Regions from separate parts of the Halanaerocella petrolearia genome, predicted to be linked through region 2. Evidence: riboswitches for the same ligand, from Rfam matches in the RefSeq annotation. Region 2 holds a riboswitch; the other holds the start of a gene.
The links. A riboswitch is a leader RNA that binds a small molecule or an ion and turns the genes downstream of it on or off. The one in region 2 is predicted to bind cyclic di-GMP.
Positions count from the first base shown of each region.

Region 1 (9,590 bases), on a different contig from region 2:
CTCTAAAGAGATTCCAACAGCTTTTAGTATGGGCTTAGCTACGACTTTTGTAATGACAACTTCTGCAATTTGTGTCTGGGCTATTAATACATTTATCTTAATTCCTTTAGGGTTAGGGTATATGAAATATGTAGCTTTTATTTTAGTTATTTCTTCTTTTGTACAGTTGACTGAAATGGCTGTTAAGAAGATCAGCCCTCCTTTATATAAGGCATTAGGTATCTTTTTACCTTTAATTACTACTAACTGTGCTATTTTAGGATTGGCTTTACAGATTCCTATCAATGGGTATAACTTTATTGAGAGTACTATTTTTGGTTTAGGAGCTGGAGTTGGATTTACTATAGCAATAGTTTTAATGGCAGGTATGAGAGAAAAATTAGAATTTGCTAATGTACCTAAACCTTTACAAGGAGCACCAATTACTCTATTAATTGCCGGAATGATGGCTATGGCCTTTATGGGCTTCTCGGGAATTTAAAGGAGGCGACTAAATATGAATTTAAGTATTTTTAAAAGTGCAGTTCCTAGTATGGGGGCTTTAGGAGCCTTATTTGCTGGTGGCTTAGCTTATGCCTCAGTTAAATTTGCAGTTGATGAAGACCCTAGAAAGGAAAAGATAGAAGAGGCATTACCAGGGGCCAACTGTGGTGCTTGTGGTCAGCCTGGTTGTTCAAGTTTTGCAGGTGAAGTAGTCAAAGGAGAGGCACCAGTCGATGGCTGCCCTGTTGGTGGTGCAGAAGTAGCCGATAAAGTAGCTGAAATTATGGGTGTAGATGCTGGAGGTTCTACAGAAGTTAAAGTAGCTCAAGTTCTATGTCAAGGTGGTAACCAAGAGACTAGTATGAAGGCTGATTATCAAGGAGTAGCTACTTGTCAAGCTGCTAATATGGAGTCAAATATCAAGTCTTGTAGCTATGGTTGTCTAGGTTTTGGTGATTGTGAGGCTGTATGTGCTTTTGATGCTATAGAGATGACAGATAATGGGCTTCCTAAAATTGATCCAGATAAATGTACTGGTTGTGAGAAATGTGTTTTAGAATGTCCTCGCAATATTATTTCTATGTTCAGTCAAGAGCAAGAAGTATTTACTAGATGTAAATCAGTCTTACAAGGTGGAGAAGTTAAAGATGACTGTGAAGTTGGTTGTATTGGCTGTACTCTATGTGCTAAAAAATGTCCTGTAGATGCTATTGAAATGGAAGATAACCTACCAGTTGTTGATGCAGAAGAATGTATTGGTTGTGGTCAATGTGTAGAGGTCTGTCCTACTGATGCTATGGTAGATACTCCATTTGAAGTAGAGGATAATCCAACTAAAGATGCTGATAAAGGAAGTCAGATTGTAATCGGTGATGAATGTGTAGGTTGTACACTTTGTACTAATGAATGTCCTGTTGATGCTATCTCTGGAGAACAGGGCGGACAGCATGAAATAGACCAAGACGAATGTATTCAGTGTGAGCAGTGTATTTCAGTTTGTCCTAAGGAGACAATTGAGTATGAGTAATGACACAGTATATGATTAAGTTTCACTAAAAATTAATAAGTTGTAATATAAAAAAAGCTGGCCCTTTAAGGAGCCAGCTTTTTTTTATTAATTAAGCTTTAAGCCATAAATTGTTCAATGTCATCTTCAACATTATCAATACCTGCAATTCCAAACTTATCGACTAATACATTAGCTACATTGTCAGATAAGAAGGCTGGTAATGTTGGCCCTAAGTGAATATCCTTAACACCTAGATATAATAATGCTAGTAGTACAATTACTGCTTTCTGTTCATACCAAGCAATATTATAAGAGATAGGTAGATCGTTGATATCTTCTAGTTCAAAGGCTTTAGCTAACTCCTGGGCAATAACTACTAGAGAATAAGAGTCATTACATTGTCCCGCATCTAAGACTCTTGGAATACCTCCAATGTCGCCTAAGTCTAGCTTATTATATTTATATTTAGCACATCCTGCTGTTAAGATTACTGTATCTTCAGGTAGTTCTTTAGCAAATTCAGTATAATAATCTCTACTATTCATTCTTCCGTCACAACCTGCCATCACGAAGAACTGCTTAATAGCACCTTCTTTGACAGCCTCAATTACTTTATCTGCTAGATCTAAGACCTGGTTATGAGCAAAGCCACCAACTATTGTACCGTCTTCAATCTGCTCTGGAGCGTCACATTCTTTAGCTACTTCGATAAGCTGGCTAAAGTCTTTATTTCCGTCTTTATCTGCTTCAATATGAGTAGCTACATCTAGACCAGCTGAACCTGTAGTGAAGATCTTATCACTGTAGCTAGCATCATCTTTTGGAGGCACGATACAGTTAGTTGTAAATAGAATTGGCCCGTTGAAACTTTCGAACTCCTCTTTCTGTTGCCACCAAGCATTACCATAATTACCTACAAAGTGATCATACTTTTTGAAGGCAGGATAATAGTTAGCTGGTAACATTTCAGAATGAGTATAAATATCTACTCCAGTACCTTCAGTCTGTTCTAGTAATTGTTCCATATCCTTTAGATCGTGACCACTAATTAGGATGGCTGGATTATCTTTAGTACCAATATTTACTTCTGTAATTTCAGGATTACCATACGTGTCTGTATTGGCTTGATCTAATTGAGCCATAGCCTGAACACCATGTTCACCTGTCTGCATAGCTAAGTTTACTAAGTCATCAGCTGACAGACTATCATCAGTTGTAGCTGCTAAAGCTTCTTGCATAAAGTCATAGACTTCTTGGCTTTCATAATCTAAGTTATAGCTATGTTCAGCATAAGCAGCCATTCCTTTAACACCATAAGTAATAAGTTCTCTTAAAGATCTAACATCTTCATCTTCCGTATCTAGCACGCCAACCTCTTCACCTTTAGCAATAAATTCTTCTTTAGTACCTGCAGTCCAAGTAGCTCCTGCAAATAGATCATTAAATTCTGCTCCTGCTTCTTTTGCTTTCTTTTTAGCTTTAGCTCTTACTTCTAATGCCTCTTTAATCTGTTCTACAAAGGCATCATTATCAAAATTGGCATTAGTAATAGTCATGAATAAGCTCTTCATGACAAACTTATCTATGTCAGGCGTTGCAACTCCTAAATCTTTAGCTTTAGTACTATAAGTAGAAACTCCTTTTAGTAAATAGATTAAAAGGTCTTGTAAGTTAGCTGTTGTATCTTCTTTTCCACAGACTCCTTTAACTGTACAAGCTTTGCCTCCTGCTGTTTCTTGACATTGATAACAAAACATTGACATAAACAATCCCTCCTTTATTATTTTTAAATCTTAATTCTATCTTTATTGTAAGATAATTTGTTGTAATTTAATATGATATAAATCACACTTAACGACAAAGATATTAAATTATAGTATAATTATCTATACCTTCCTTAAATATTATAACATAGTTTTTTTAATTTACATAATTTTATGAGAAAATTTAATTTTAAGGAGGAAATTATGGTCTTATATTAAAATTATTTTACAGGGTATGTATTATAATGTAGTTTAAATTAGTGATTTTAATAAAAATGTATATTTATTAAGAGCTGTGAAGTATAATCTGTAATTGGTCACCTGGATTATATGGAGCTAGTGGTGAACCCACCTTATTTTTAAATAAGGTGGGTTTTATATTTAGTTGAATAATAAGAAAGTTGGTGTAGGCTAAATTGATAAATTTTATGAAAAGATTCTTTAATGAAGATTATGAGGTAGTAGCCTATCGAGGGTTTTTAATAATTGTTATGTTTTTGTATCTGTCATTTGGAATAATATATAAGCTAAGTAATCATGCCATTGATCCTTTTTCTTTTAAGCATAGGTTAGTTATAGCAGTTATACTTCTGATATTTTTTATTTTATCTTTTATAAGTGAGAAGATAAGAAATAATTTAGTAACTATTATTTATTTCGTGTTATATACTATTAATATTCATCTTATTTATTTTGCTTACTTAAATAATTATTCAATTAATTATGCTATTGGTATCTTGGTAGTGATTATAGTTACAAATTTTATATTTAAAACAACTCCCCAGTTAAGAAATTATAATTTGATTATAATTTCTTTAGTTATCTTGTCGCTCTTATTTACTGTTAACCCATCTATAAGTAAAATAATATTTATTATATTTACTATATTAACTAGTTTATTATCTTATATTACTCATAGTTTGAAAATTGATCTTCAGAATAAGTTAAAAAGAAGTAAGGATAAATATCAAGACCTTTATATGAAACAGAAGATGTTATTGGATAATAGTGAGACTCAGATTTGGTATTTAAAAGATGCTAATCTATATGGAGAAGTGAATCAAGCCCATGCTGATTTTTTAGGTTTAGAAAAAGAAGATATTAGAAATACAAATATAGAAGATTTATTTGATCAGCAAGTAGCTGAAGAGTATATTACTAATAATAAAAAGGTTTTTAGCAAACAAGAGAAAGAGGAGTTTGAGTATTCTATTAAAAATCAGCATGGAAAAGAGAGAGTATTGTTAATTAGTAAAGTTCCTAAGTTAAATAAAGATAATGAAGTTGAATCTTTAATCTGTACTGCTAAAGATATAACTGAAGAGAGAAAGACTAAAGAAGAGATTGAATATTTGAATTATCACGACAGTTTAACTGGTCTATACAATAGAAGATATTTAGAAGAGCAACTTGATTTATTAGATCAGCAGAATCAGTTACCATTAAGTATTATTGTAGGAGATATTAACGGCCTAAAATTAACTAATGATGCTTTTGGTCATCAATTAGGAGATAAATTATTATCTGAAGCGGCTCAAGTAATAAAGGATTCTTGTCGAGAAGATGATATCGTTGTACGTTGGGGTGGAGATGAATTTGTAGTCTTATTACCTAAAACTAATAAGAAGAATACTAAAAAAGTATATTCTAGAATAAAGGAAAACTGCGAAGAACAAAATATAGAATTATTAGAGATTAGTATTAGTTTAGGTTATGCTACTAAGAGAAAAGTTACTGAAGATATTGATGATATTTTTAAAGAAGCAGAAGATTGGATGTATAAGATGAAGTTGACTGAAAGTAAGAGTTTTCATAATAGTGTTCTCTCTTCTTTATTAAGAACATTAAAAGAAAAAACTAATGAAACTGTAGAACATGGTAATAGGCTGAAAAAACTTGCCTTAAAAATAGGTAAAAAGCTAAATTTATCTGATGCTAAATTGACTGATTTGAGTCTATTAGCCGAACTACATGATTTAGGCAAAGTAGGTATTTCAGAAGAGATACTTAATAAGCCAACTCCTTTGATCAAAGAAGAATGGGAAGAAATGAAGAGACATAGTGAAATAGGAAGTCAAATTGCTAAATCATCACCTGAATTGGCAGATATTTCTGAGAGTATTTTAAGTCACCATGAGTGGTGGGATGGCACGGGATATCCACAAGGATTAGCAGCAAAAGAGATCCCACTTAATGCTCGGATAATTTCTATTGTAGATGCTTATGACGTAATGGTTAATGAACGGTCTTATAAAGAAGCAATGAGTAAAGAAGAGGCTTTAGAGGAGATAAAAGCAGGAGCTGGAAGTCAATTTGATCCGCAATTAGTTGAGACCTTTGTTAATGAGATAGTAGAGAAGAATTAATATAAAATGCCCAAAGAAAGGATGAAGTGAATGACAGTTCCATCTACAGGAATTATATTTGAAGGAATTCCTGCTACTGGTAAATCAACAATTATTCGTAGTTTATTAAAGTCTCCAAAAATTTTAGAGCGAGAATTCATGCCTTTTTTAACTTATGGTGAAGATATTACTCAACGAGTATTGGAAAAGAAGTATAATCAGGGCCAACTTACTAAAGAAGATAACCTAGAGTTGTTATTTGATATTATAGAACCATTAGAGAAATATAAAGATTACTATCAAAAACGAGGTTGGGTAGGTACTGAATCAGAACATCGGTATGCTTTTGTACTTGAACGATTTCATATTACTCATGCCACTTACTTTGATCACTTGTGTTGGGATGATCTAGCAGAGATTGATAGGAAGTTGGCCCAGTTAAATACTAAGCTATGTTTTTTGGAGATAGAGCCAAAAGTTATGCGTAAAAGAATAATCTATAGTCGTGGTCAAAAATGGAGAAATTATATCTCTCGTTATGGTTCGACTGAAGAAGAGATAATTGAACATTACATTAGAAGACAGAAAAGAAAAAAACAACTAGTAACTAAAAGTAATTTACCAAGTCTGATATTAAATACTAGTCAGGCTAATTGGGAGCAGTTAATAGATCAGATGATTGAATTTTGGGATTTGAGTTAAGCTATAAATAAGATAAGAGCGATCAAGTGACCGCTCTTATTAATTATTCTATTTAGGCTGATAAATCTCGTTGATTAAAGTCTACTGAGTTGTTAGATAGATTTAAAAGCCAAGGAATTAGATAATAATCAATCCCAAAGGCTTTTCCTGCTCCAGAAAGCATAGTAATTGAGATTAGGAATAACCAGACTTGTTCCCAAATACCGGCATCTGATCCTAAACCACCTAGGATGAAGTTGGCACTCAGTCCTAAAGCTCCTAAAGCACCTAGGATAGTTAAACAGCCAAAGACTAGACTTAAGCCGACTCCTAGTTCAGTTAATACCATTATTTTCTGGAATATTACTTGGTTAGGGCCAACAATAGATTTCATTAGGTCAATATATAATTGAGGTGTGCCGTCACTCCAAAGCATAGAAGAGGCACCAGAAATAAGATGTTCTTCTGAACCAGTCAACCATCCTTCTTGTAATTTAGTAACACCCTCTAATAAAAATCTAACACCAAGGAAGACTCTCAGTAGTACTAACCAGAAAGTACCTGATTTTTTGCTTAAATGATTGATTAGCATTCCAATCCCTCCTTTAACATCCTTAAATTGATGTTCAATATAGTCCCAGATTAAGCTAAAACCATTAACTTCAAAGAGATAATGCATATTAACAAGATGTTTGGTTATCATTGCTAAAAAGCCAATTAAAGGAATAGTAATTCCTGACATAGGTTCAAGTTCAGCAACAGCATAATTAGAGCCAATAGAAACCATGACTCCATGTAATTGAGGATCAAATTCTTTCATTTCAGAGCCTGTAATTTGAGCATGAATATTATAGGCCACACATTCACCAGCCTGTACTGCAGCCTCAACTAATTGTGGTAGTACCCATTCATCTTCATTTTCAAAATAAGCATTATCACCAATAGCATAAATATTATCAATTGAAGTCTGTAAGTATTTATTAACTTCTACTCTATCTCTACGATTTAAATCTAAACCTAGTTTTTTAACTAGACTCTTAGTTTTTACGCCACCAGTCCAGACCAAAGTTTGAGTTTTAATCTCTTGTTCAACTTTAGAGCTTTCATCACTAACAATGTAACCGTCTTCTTTTTCGCAAGTATTGATGACTACACTATTGTCAGTAACCTCACAAATACTGGATTCAGTAAGTATTTCTACGCCTAATTTTTCAGTTAAGTATTGCTTAGCCTTATTAATTCTTCTTTCACTGAGAACTGGTAGGATATTATCCATAGCTTCTACAACTTTAATACTGACTTCATTAGGTGAGATGTTATATCGCTCACATAAGTTATCTGTCCACTCTGCAATTTCACCTACAGTTTCAATTCCTGTAAAGCCACCTCCACCAACAACAAAAGTTAACATTTCAGCTCTTTTGTCTAAGTCAGTTTCATTAGCAGCTAGTTTAAACATGTTACGAATGTGATTATTAATGTCTTTAGCATCATCTAAAGACCAAAGGGTGAATGCGTTTTCTTCCATACCTGGAATATTAAAGTAAGTTGGTTCGCTACCAATACCTAATACCAGATGGTCATATTGATAATCATTAGTTTCAGATGTTAGTTTTTGTTGCTCTGTATTAACATCTGTAATCTTATCTTGGACTAGATTTACCTTAGTCTTAGCAAATACATCCTCTAAAGAAACTTTAACTCCATTAGGTCCAATTCGATTACCAGCAACTTCATGTAACTCTGTTAATAGAGTATGGTGCTTATTCTGGTCAATTAAGGTAATCTCTACTGTATCATCCTTTTTAAACTTTTTATTAAGGGTTTTAGCAGCTTTGATACCTGCATAACCAGCACCAAGAATAACAACTCTTTTTCCCATAATTTCCCTCCTTTGCAATAAGGTGAAAGATATATCTTTCACAGCTGATTAAAATAAAAACAGGAGAATACAATTTATACTAGAAAGAATATACCATAAGGGTGTACTCTCATTATCATCTTATTATATTTATATCTCCTTGTCAACTAAAACAAAATGTAGTAAAATAATATATTACGATGTTAATTATGAGTAGGATTTATTAGAAAGTAAATAAGAGAATATAATTAAACTATTGGGGGGAATTATGAGAAAATACCACAAAATTTTGGTATTGAGTATAATTTTCATTCTATTATTAAGTGCAATAGGCTGTGATAAAAGAGAAAGGAACATAAAATCGAGTTTAAAATCAGATTATATGATGGGAACAGTAGTTAAGATGAAGGTATATCATTCTCAACCAGATCAAATAATAAAAGAATCTTTTTCTATTATAGAAGATTTGGAAGAAAAGATGAGCTCAAGAATTAGAGAGAGTGAAATAAATCAAGTTAATAAGGCGGCTGGACGAGAAAAAGTTAAAGTAAGTGATGATACTTATCAAGTTCTTAAGAAGAGTTTAGAGTATGCTAGATTGACTAAAGGGGCTTTTGACCCTACTATTGGACCTTTAGTTGAATTATGGGGGATAGGTACTAAAGAGGCCAAGGTTCCTAAAAAAAATAAGATAAAAACCGAATTAGCTTTAGTTGATTATAATAAAGTTAAGTTATTTCCTGAGAGTAATGAAATCTTTCTTGCACAAGCAGATATGATATTGGATGTAGGTGGGATTGCTAAAGGATATGCAGCTGATAAGATAATTGAGTTATGGAAAGAAAAAGGGGTAAAAAGTGGATTTATCAGTTTAGGGGGGAATGTATCGGTATTAGGATCTAAAACTGATGGAACTGCTTGGAAAGTTGGAATTCAAGATCCAAAACAGCCAAGAGGAGATGTAATGGCTACTATAAAAGTAAAAGATAAGACAGTAGTTACATCAGGAAATTATGAACGTTATTTTATGAAAGATGGAGTGAGATATCATCATATTCTTAATCCTCAGACTGGAAGACCTGCTAGAAAAGGAATTATTAGTTCTACTATTGTTACTGATAATTCTTTTGATGCAGATACTTTATCTACAGCAATTTATGTACTAGGAATCAAGAAGGGGTTAAAATTGATTAGAGAACTTTCTCAAGTGGAAGCTTTAGTTATAACAGATGATCAACAATTATATTTAACTCCTGGTTTAAAGGAAAAAGTAAATATTATTAAGAATAAAGAGTATAAAGTAATTAATTAGCAAAGTAGGTGATATAGTGTTTTGGGATCAATTTCCATATATAAAAGAAGAAATGATTGAATTTGAGGACTATTTAATTGATAATCTAGCTAGTAAACAATCACTAATTCAAGAAGCTATTACTGATTTAGCTAAG
Region 1 covers NZ_BAAHXW010000001.1:960,908-970,497, reverse strand. The annotation lists gene rsxA (electron transport complex subunit RsxA) at 1-481, shown strand, start outside; gene ACYQ39_RS04955 (RnfABCDGE type electron transport complex subunit B) at 497-1,510, shown strand; gene hcp (hydroxylamine reductase) at 1,609-3,255, opposite strand; cyclic di-GMP riboswitch class II at 3,535-3,618, shown strand; gene ACYQ39_RS04945 (diguanylate cyclase) at 3,672-5,621, shown strand; gene ACYQ39_RS04940 (hypothetical protein) at 5,652-6,302, shown strand; gene ACYQ39_RS04935 (FAD-dependent oxidoreductase) at 6,355-8,163, opposite strand; gene ACYQ39_RS04930 (FAD:protein FMN transferase) at 8,411-9,454, shown strand; gene ACYQ39_RS04925 (polyprenyl synthetase family protein) at 9,471-9,590, shown strand, end outside.
Region 1: linked by a shared signal. The riboswitch ahead of ACYQ39_RS04945 (diguanylate cyclase) and the one ahead of ACYQ39_RS07925 (DUF554 domain-containing protein) in region 2 are both predicted to bind cyclic di-GMP.

Region 2 (9,590 bases):
AAGATATTTATCCAATTGAGAAGAGAGATAGAAGAGAAGAATGGCAAGATTTATTAGAGCTTGATTTAAGAGATGAATTCAAAGATGTTTTAAGTAAGGTAGCCCAAGATGAAGTATTATCTAAATCAGAGGTAATAACTCTTTTAGAAGCCGAAAGTGATGGTGAGCTAAAAGCTTTATTTGAGTCTGCTAATAGAATGAGACGAGAAATGGTAAGTGATATGGTTGATATTCGAGCGGCAATTGAGTTTTCTAACTATTGTACTAAAAACTGCAACTATTGTGGTCTACGCCGTGATAATGAGGTAGAACGTTATCGGATGACTGAAGATGAAATTTTAGAGGGAGTAGCTGAAATAAATGAATTGGGAATTCAGACGGTTATTCTCCAGTCTGGTGAAGACCCTTGGTATACTACTGATAAGATTGTGAGTATAGTTCGGCGCATTAAAGATGAGTTTGGAATGAATATTACTCTTAGTTTAGGTGAGCGATCTTTCGAAGAGTATAAAACCTTTAGAGAGGCTGGGGCCAACAACTACTTACTAAAGATAGAATCTGCTAACCGTTGTCTATTTGATCAGATTAATCCTGATGATGATTATAAGATAAGAAGACAACATACCAAATGGCTGAAGGAGCTAGGTTACATTACTGGTTCAGGTGGAATGATTGGTCTTCCTAATCAGACTATAGTTAACTTGGCTGAAGATATTCTATTCCAGAAGAAGTATGGGATTCATATGATTGGAGTTGGCCCTTTCTTACCAGCTGATGGAACACCATATCAAGATCATTCTCCAGGAGATTTTTTACTATCACTGAAAGTAGTAGCAGTTATGCGCCTGGTATGTCAGAATGTATTTATTCCTTCTACTACTGCTTTAGCCTCTTTGACTGAAGATGGACAGACAGAAGGATTGAAAGCTGGGGCCAATGTAATCATGTTGATTATGACTCCCCCAGCATTACAGGAGAACTATCAGATTTATAGTAACAAGAATATGGTGGATTTAGACTTTGCTGTTCAGTCAATCTTAGAGGCTGATCGGAAGATACCACCATATATTAATTTAGATCAACTTAATCGAATAGATAGGAGTGAGATAGATGCAGAAAACACCACAGGCTAATAGAGTTCATATTGCTATTTTAGGTCGGAGAAATGCTGGGAAATCAAGTCTGGTTAATGCCTTGACTAATCAAGAATTAGCTGTTGTTTCTGATGTAGCAGGAACTACTACTGATCCTGTTTATAAGTCGATGGAATTGCATCCTTTAGGGCCAGTAACAATGATCGATACAGCTGGAATTGATGATACTGGAGAATTAGGTGAATTACGGGTTAAGAAGACTAAAGAAGTCTTAAGTCGGACTGATTTGGCAGTTTTAGTAGTTGACCCTGAACAAGGAGTTGCTGACTATGAAAAGGATCTATTAGAAGAAGTAGAAGATAGAGAGATTCCTGTAGTAGGAGTCATCAATAAAGCAGATCAGGTAGATAATCTAGATGAGCAAGGATTAATGAAAGAGTTAGGTCTTAAGTTATTAACTGTTAGTGCTACCCAAGAGACTGGAATTGAAGAATTAAAGAAAGAGATTGTCTTTAATGCTCCAACAGAGTTTGAAGAACCTCATATTATTGGGGACTTAATTAACCCGCAAGATACAGTTGTCTTAGTGGTACCAATTGATAGTGCGGCACCTAAGGGGCGTTTGATTTTGCCACAGATGCAGACTTTACGTGATGCTTTAGATAATGATGCTCAAGCAATGGTTGTTAAGGATACTGAACTGAAGGGAGCATTAGCTGAGCTTAAGTCTAATCCAGAGCTTGTTGTAACTGATTCGCAAGCTTTTAAGGAGGTATCTGCTGATGTACCAGAAGAAATTGAGTTGACTGGTTTCTCTATTCTTTTTGCTCGGTATAAAGGTGACTTAGAGATTTATACTAAAGGTGTTAAAGGGATTGAAAGGTTGAGTTCTGGTGATAAAGTTTTAGTAGCTGAGTCTTGTACTCACCATCGCACTGCTGAGGATATAGGAACAGTTAAGATACCTAACTGGATAGAAGACTTTGTAGGTGATGAATTAGAATTTGATCATGTAGCTGGGAGAGAATTTCCTGATAAGATTGAAGAATATGATTTGATTGTCCAGTGTGGTGGTTGTATGACTAATAGAAAAGAGATTTTATATCGCTTAAAGAAGGCTGACAGTTTAGATATTCCAGTTGTTAATTATGGGATGTTGATTGCTCATGTCCATGGTATTTTAGACAGGGCGTTAGAGCCTTTTCCAACTGCTAAGGAGATCTGGGAACAAGAATAAGTAAGAAAAGGGATGATATAAGTGATTTATCTCGATAATGCAGCTACAAGTTGGCCTAAACCAGAAGAAGTCTATCAAGCAATGGATCAGTTTATGCGCCATAAAGCAGCAAACCCAGGTCGGGCTGGACATAAGATGGCAGCTCAAGCTGGTGAATTAGTCTGGCAGACAAGAAGGCTATTGGCTGAATTTTTAAATGCAGCTAGTAGTCAAGAGATTATTCTGACTAAGAATGCTACTGAGGCTTTGAATTTAGCTTTACAAGGCTACTTAGAAGAGGGAGATCATGTAGTAACGACTAGTTTGGCCCATAACTCTATCTTACGGCCATTGAAAGAATTAGAACCAAAGGTAGAAGTAACAATTATTGAAGCAGATAATTCAGGTCAGGTTGAGATAGAGCAGATTGAAGATAATTTACGGCAGAACACTAAGTTAGTAGCTGTAACTCATGCTTCTAATGTAACAGGTTTTTTATTACCTATAGCAGAAATAGGAGAGTTGTTGGAAGAAAAAAATATTAAACTATTAGTCGATGCAGCTCAGACAGCTGGTGTCTATCCTCTAGATGTGCAACAGATGAAGATTGATCTGCTAGCTTTTACTGGTCACAAGTCTTTATTTGGCCCGCCAGGTACAGGAGGATTATATTTAAATAATGGTATAGAACTCAATTCTTTATTATTTGGAGGTACTGGTAGTAACTCAGAGGATATTTATCAACCACGGATTAGACCAGATAGATATGAGAGTGGAACACCTAATACAGTTGGCTTAGCTGGTTTAAAGGCCGGAGTAGAGTTCATTCTAGAGGAAGGTTTAGATAATATTAGACAGCATGAGCAAGAACTATTAGATTATTTAGTTACTGAATTAGAAAAGATACCAGAAGTTACTTTATACCGACCAACTGATATAGATAAACAAGCTCCACTTCTGTCAGTCAACTTTGGTACTGAAGATTCAGGAGAAGTAGGATATATCTTAGATAAGGCTTTTGATATAGCAGTCAGAACTGGTCTACATTGTGCTCCCTTAGCTCATAGAAGTTTGGGTACTTTTGAACGTGGTACAGTTAGATTTAGTTTAGGTTATTTTAATACACTAGATGAGATAAAGGAAGTAATAGAAATTAGTAAAGAAATAGCTGCTGAAGTTTAGGAAGGGCCTTGGCCCTTCTTTTTTTAGAAATTAAGTAAAAAATAATATTTGGTTTAGGAAGGAAATTTCGATATTATATAGTATTATTGTAATGAGTAATGAAAGTTTAAATATTATGGTAATATTTTGAATGATTATAAAATTAGTAATTAAAAATAATCCTCGAGAGTGGCACACTTATTTAAAGATAAGGTCGCAAAGCTATGAGTCTACGGCATAATAATCATTATGCTAAGGCTGTCAGGCTATCGAAAGGAATATTGGTCTATATACCCTATTCCTTAATTTTAGCTTGAGAGGAATAGGTTTTTTTGATAGATAAACTATTTTTATTAAAATTTAATCCAAGGAATGATGTTAATTATGATAGGAACTGTAGTAAATACTATATCGATTATAATTGGTGGTGTCTTAGGTAGATCATTAGGAGATAAACTAAATGATTCTTTAAAGGATATTGTAATGCAAGGTTTAAGTTTAGCAGTTTTATTAATTGGATTACAGATGGCTTTAAAGGGGCAAGAAGTAATCTTAATTATTTTTAGTTTAGTAATTGGAGGATTAATTGGAGAATGGATAAAGATTGAAAAACGTTTAGAAGAGTTAGGTATCTGGCTAGAGAAGATATTTAATAATCAAGATGGAATTGTAGCTGGATTTGTTCAGTGTAGTTTAATCTATTGTATAGGTGCTATGTCAATTATGGGAGCAATTCAAGATGGTTTACAGAATGATCCATCTACTTTATATGCCAAATCATTGTTGGATGGTTTTTCGGCTATAGCCTTTTCTTCTACTTTGGGAGTAGGGGTTATATTATCAGCTGGATCTGTTTTCATCTACCAAGGTACAATTACTCTGTTAGCTAGTTGGTTAAAAGTTATTTTAACTCAGGCTGTGATAAACGAAATGACTGCTACTGGAGGCTTATTGATAGTTGCTATTGCTTTTAATATGTTAGGGATAACTGAAATAAAAGTAGGTAATTTATTACCAGCTATTTTAGTAAGTATTATATTAGGAACATTTATTATTTAGTTATGAGCTGTGAGCCATGAGTTAAGCCAAAACCAAAAAATAAATTTATTTCAAATTTCTTAAGATTTGTACATTGTCAATTGTAAACTATCAACTATATAGGAAAGGAGGAAGAAAATGAATACTGATAATCAGAAAGAAGAAATTACTTTTAAGTTTATACCTCATACTTCACAAGGGATATTTACTCTTCGTCTTTCTAAAAAGTTTATTAAAGTTACTCTTACATTCATGTTAATAGGATTATTGACTTTAGTAGGGGGATTATATTATTATCATAAACAATATAATCTTTCTCTAAAGAGAATAAAGCAGTATATACCTTTGAAAGAAAAAAACAAAGAATTAAGAAAGAGTAATAATCATCTACATCAAAAACTAGCAAAATTATCGAAACAAACTGAAAAGATCAAACAAGAGTTTAATAGGCTAAAAAAGGAAAATCAGAAGATTAGACAGTTAGTTGATTTTAAAGACCAGCTTAATAGCCAAGCTAAAGCTGAAACTGTTTCAGTTAGGACAGTAAGTTATAATTCAAATCAGAATTCAATTAAAAGAGCTGAAGATAACTTGCAATTATTAAAAGAGGCCTTACCACAAGGGGAGAAGAATGTATCTCAGCTTAAAGAAGAAGTAGTAGAGTATAAAGATTATCTAGTTTCTAAACCACATGGATGGCCAATAAAAGGTGATAAAGGAAGAATTACTTCTGCTTTTGGTTATCGTCATCATCCAGTTCTTAATAAACGTGTTTTTCATGATGGATTGGATATTGGAATCTGGTATAACCATAAAGTAGTTGCTACAGGAAAGGGAAAAGTTATATTTGCTGGGAAGAAATCTGGATATGGAAATGCAGTAGTAATTGCTCATGGATACAACTATCGTACTCTATATGGACATAATAAAAGATTATTGGTCAAGGCTGGAGATAGAGTTGAGCGAGGAGATGTAATTGCTCTATCAGGTAATTCAGGTCGTAGTACAGGGCCACATCTTCATTATGAAATTTTACTTAATCGTCGACCAGTTGATCCAATGGATTATATTAAATAGGAGGGACTAATAATGTTTAATAAGAAACAATCAGATGAAAAAAAGATAGGAACAGTAATTAGCCAAGGAACAGTAATGGAGGGAGAAATTAGAGTAGCAGAATCAATTAGAATCGATGGACGATTAAATGGTAAACTAATTGTAGAAGGAGATGTTTTTGTAGGTCAGGAAGGAAAGTTAACAGCTGATATTAAAGCTCAAAATGTAATGATTGCTGGTTTTGTAGAAGGAAATGTGAAAGTTAAAGATAAATTAGAGATTGTAAGTACAGGAAAATTAGCTGGAGATATAAGTATGTCTAATTTAGTTATTCATGATGGAGGTGTTTTTGAAGGAAGTAGTACCGCTAATTTAGATCATTCAGAATCCGAAATAGTTGATGATTACCAAGAAGATAGTGTTGATGTAACTGAGGAGGAAGATGATGAAGTGTAAGATTGTTGAATCAACAGAAGAATTAAATCAAGCCTTAAACTTAAGAAAAGAAGTATTTGTTCAGGAGCAAGGAGTATCTCTAGAATTAGAGATTGATGGTAAAGATAATGAAGCTGAACACTTTATAGTAAAAGAAGGCGAAGAAGTAATTGGTACTTGTAGACTAAGAAACCAAGCCGAAATAGGTAAAGTAGAACGTATGGCAGTTAGGTCTAAGTTTCGAAAACAAGGTATAGGTACAGAATTAATAACTAAAGTTATAAGCTTTGCTACTAGAAATAATCTTTCTGCTTTGACATTACATGCCCAATTATCTGCTCGAGATTTTTATAATAAAAATGGTTTTCAAGTTGTTTCTGAAGAAATAATTATAGAAGCTGGAATTGAACATTTAAAGATGAAATTAGAATTATAATTATTTTAAACTTTTTGCTAACGCATAAGAGATTATTTTAGACATTTTAAGTACTATATTTAATCTAGTACTCTGTAGTACAAAGTATTCCATATAACCAGCTACATTGACTAAACCAGTAATATGCAAATCCCCTATTTCTGGTAACTCCTTATCGACTCCTGAACCAGGCTGTAAAGGGCCATCTTTAACACTAATTGCACCTACACTACTACTCTTTCCTAATCCAGCGTCAATTGCAATAATAAAGGGATTGTTATAAGTCTGTTGAATTAAATTTAATTTTTCTTTTAAATTTGTAGCGTGGACTGGAGACTCTAAAGTTCCTAAGACATCAATCTTATTAAGGCGAAAGTTATTTAGTTTAGAACCTACTAAAGGGCCAAGTGAATCTCCAGTGGAACGATCAGTACCAATACAGACTATAATTATTTTTTGTTGTTGATTGTGATATCTTAATTGTAATTGGCGATTGATGATTTTTTTCAGATTGGATATTGCTAGTGGGTCATCAACATGAACCCTGTCATGTGTTAATAATTCTTGACGATCAAAAGTAGTAGATGATATATTCTGTAGATTAGTATAACAGGATTGACAGACTGGTTTTTGATCTTTAATAAATTTGGGGCTGGGTAATTCTTTACCACAGTACTGACAGAGTATCTGTTTTTTATTTTTCATACTATCTATTTCCTCCCCAGCTTAAGTTTTTTGTTTGTTTCTTTTAGTATATGATTATTTATCCAGTTTAAAACTGTAATATTTTACTAAAATTTATCTCATTCCTTACCTCATATATATTAGATGGGGGAGGGATAATATGAAATTAGATAGATATTTACAAGTGACTGTAACTTATATTGGTGCTATTATTGGAGCTGGATTTGCTTCAGGGCAGGAAATACTACAGTTTTTTGTCAGTTATGGTCCAAGTGGTCTATTAGGAATAATTTTATCTGGATTTTTATTTATTTTCTTAGGTATTGCTATTGGATTAGTAGGTTATCATATTCAATTAGTAGATTATCAAAGTTTATTTTATAGATTAGGTGGTAAGGTAATTGGTTTATTAGCAGATTTATTTTTAACCTTGTTTTTATTAGGTAGTTTAATTGTAATGTTAGCTGGTTGTAAAGAAATATTCAATCATTTTTTCAATTGGCCAATAAATTTGGGTTTGATTCTGACTATTATAACTATAGTAATTACTAATTATTATGGACTTGATGGAGTAATGAAGTTAAATACTATATTGATTCCTATTTTAATTTTAATTAGTATTGTAGTAGTTATTAATTTGACTTCTAGTTTTGAATTGAATAGTAGTCATTTTTCTCTTAATTGGATGCCTATATCATCAGCATTAATTTATAGTGGGTATAATTTAGTTTTAGGAATGGCAATTCTGTTACCTCTAACAGCTAAGGTGGAAAAGAAGGAATTAATTTGGGGTATTTTTACTGGTGGCTTAATATTAGGTATCATTGCTTTTTTAATTGGATATATTCTACTGGATTTCTTTAGTAGTGTAGTTGGTAGTGAAATTCCTATGTTACATATATTAAAGGTATATAAGATAAGTTTATATTATATTTATGCTTTAGTCTTATGGTTAGCAATGATAACGACAGCTAGTTGTAATTTATATGGATTAGTGACTAGATTAGAAGCAATATCTAAATTTAGAAAGAGCACGTTGTTAATCATTATCTTATTTTTTATTTTACCAGTAATCCAATTATCTTTTTCTCAATTAGTAGAGTTTGTTTATCCTTGGTTAGGAAAGATAAGTTTAAGTCTGGTAGTATTGCTGATAGTTAGTTATGGTGTGCAAAAGGTTTATAAAGGAAGTGGTAATTGTGGAAAGCACTAGCTCTAGTTGGATAGAAGTTAATTTAGATGCAGTTGAATATAATCTAGAACAGGTAGCAGAATATTTAGAGCCAGAAACAGATATTATGGCTATTGTGAAAGCTAATGCTTATGGTCATGGAGCAGTTAAAGTAGCTAAAAGAGTACTGCAAGCTGGAGCTAGCTGGTTAGGGGTAGCTACAGTCGCTGAAGGCGTAGAGCTTAGGCAAGCAGGAATAGATGCTCCAATTTTAATTTTAGGAACTTTATTTTCTGATCAAATAAAGGAAGTAGTTGAGTACAAATTAACTCCTACAGTTTATACTTATCAGTTAGCTAAAGAATTATCTAAAGTGGGTAATAAAGTAAAGGTTCACCTCAAACTAGATACAGGTATGGGACGCATTGGCCTTCAACCAGAAGAAAGTTTATTTGAAATTAAGAGGATTGCGAGATTGCCTAACTTAGAGTTAGAGGGTATTTTCACTCATTTTGCTAAGGCAGATACAGATGTTGACTATACTAGAAAACAATTAAAGCAGTTTAAATCAGTAGTCAAGCAATTAAAAGAAGTAGGTATTGAGATACCTATTAAACATACAGCCAATAGTGTTGCAATTATTGACTATCCTACTAGCCATTATAATTTAGTGCGCATGGGACTTTTACTATATGGATTATATCCTAGTTCTGGGTTGATTGATAAGATAGATTTAAAGCCTGCTTTAAATTGGAAAACTAAAATTGCTCACCTTAAAGAAGTTTCTGCTGGCACTAGTATCAGTTATGGAGGAACCCATGTTACTTCTGCTTCTACTAAAGTAGCTACTTTACCAGTTGGTTATCATGATGGATATCCTCGTAATTTATCTGATAAGGGAGAAGTTTTATATCAGGGCCAACTTTACCCAGTCATTGGGCGAGTCTGTATGGATCAGTTAATGGTAGATCTAACAGGTGCCCAAGCAGAAATTGGAGAAGTGGTTACTTTATTAGGGGCTGAAGAACAGGAGAAAATAACTGCTGATGAATTAGCAGATAAATTGGGTACAATAAATTATGAAGTAATTAGTAGAATTGGCCCTAGAGTAGATAGGATATACACTAAATAATGGAACAAGGGGTGATTAGATGGAAGAATTGATTGACTGGTTGGCCCAGTTGTTGGCCCCAGAGATATTGATTAAAAGTGGACTAGCTCTATTGCAGTTATTTGGTATTTTAATAGCAACTAAGTTATTGTTGCGTTTTGGTAGTTTCTTTTTGGATAGACTCTTTAGAGAAAAAGATTCAGATGATA
Region 2 covers NZ_BAAHXW010000002.1:131,998-141,587, reverse strand. The annotation lists gene hydE ([FeFe] hydrogenase H-cluster radical SAM maturase HydE) at 1-1,133, shown strand, start outside; gene hydF ([FeFe] hydrogenase H-cluster maturation GTPase HydF) at 1,111-2,331, shown strand; gene ACYQ39_RS07930 (aminotransferase class V-fold PLP-dependent enzyme) at 2,353-3,492, shown strand; cyclic di-GMP riboswitch class I at 3,653-3,745, shown strand; gene ACYQ39_RS07925 (DUF554 domain-containing protein) at 3,856-4,530, shown strand; gene ACYQ39_RS07920 (M23 family metallopeptidase) at 4,648-5,586, shown strand; gene ACYQ39_RS07915 (bactofilin family protein) at 5,599-6,021, shown strand; gene ACYQ39_RS07910 (GNAT family N-acetyltransferase) at 6,011-6,436, shown strand; gene yyaC (spore protease YyaC) at 6,437-7,120, opposite strand; gene ACYQ39_RS07900 (YkvI family membrane protein) at 7,260-8,312, shown strand; gene alr (alanine racemase) at 8,299-9,402, shown strand; gene ACYQ39_RS07890 (mechanosensitive ion channel family protein) at 9,422-9,590, shown strand, end outside.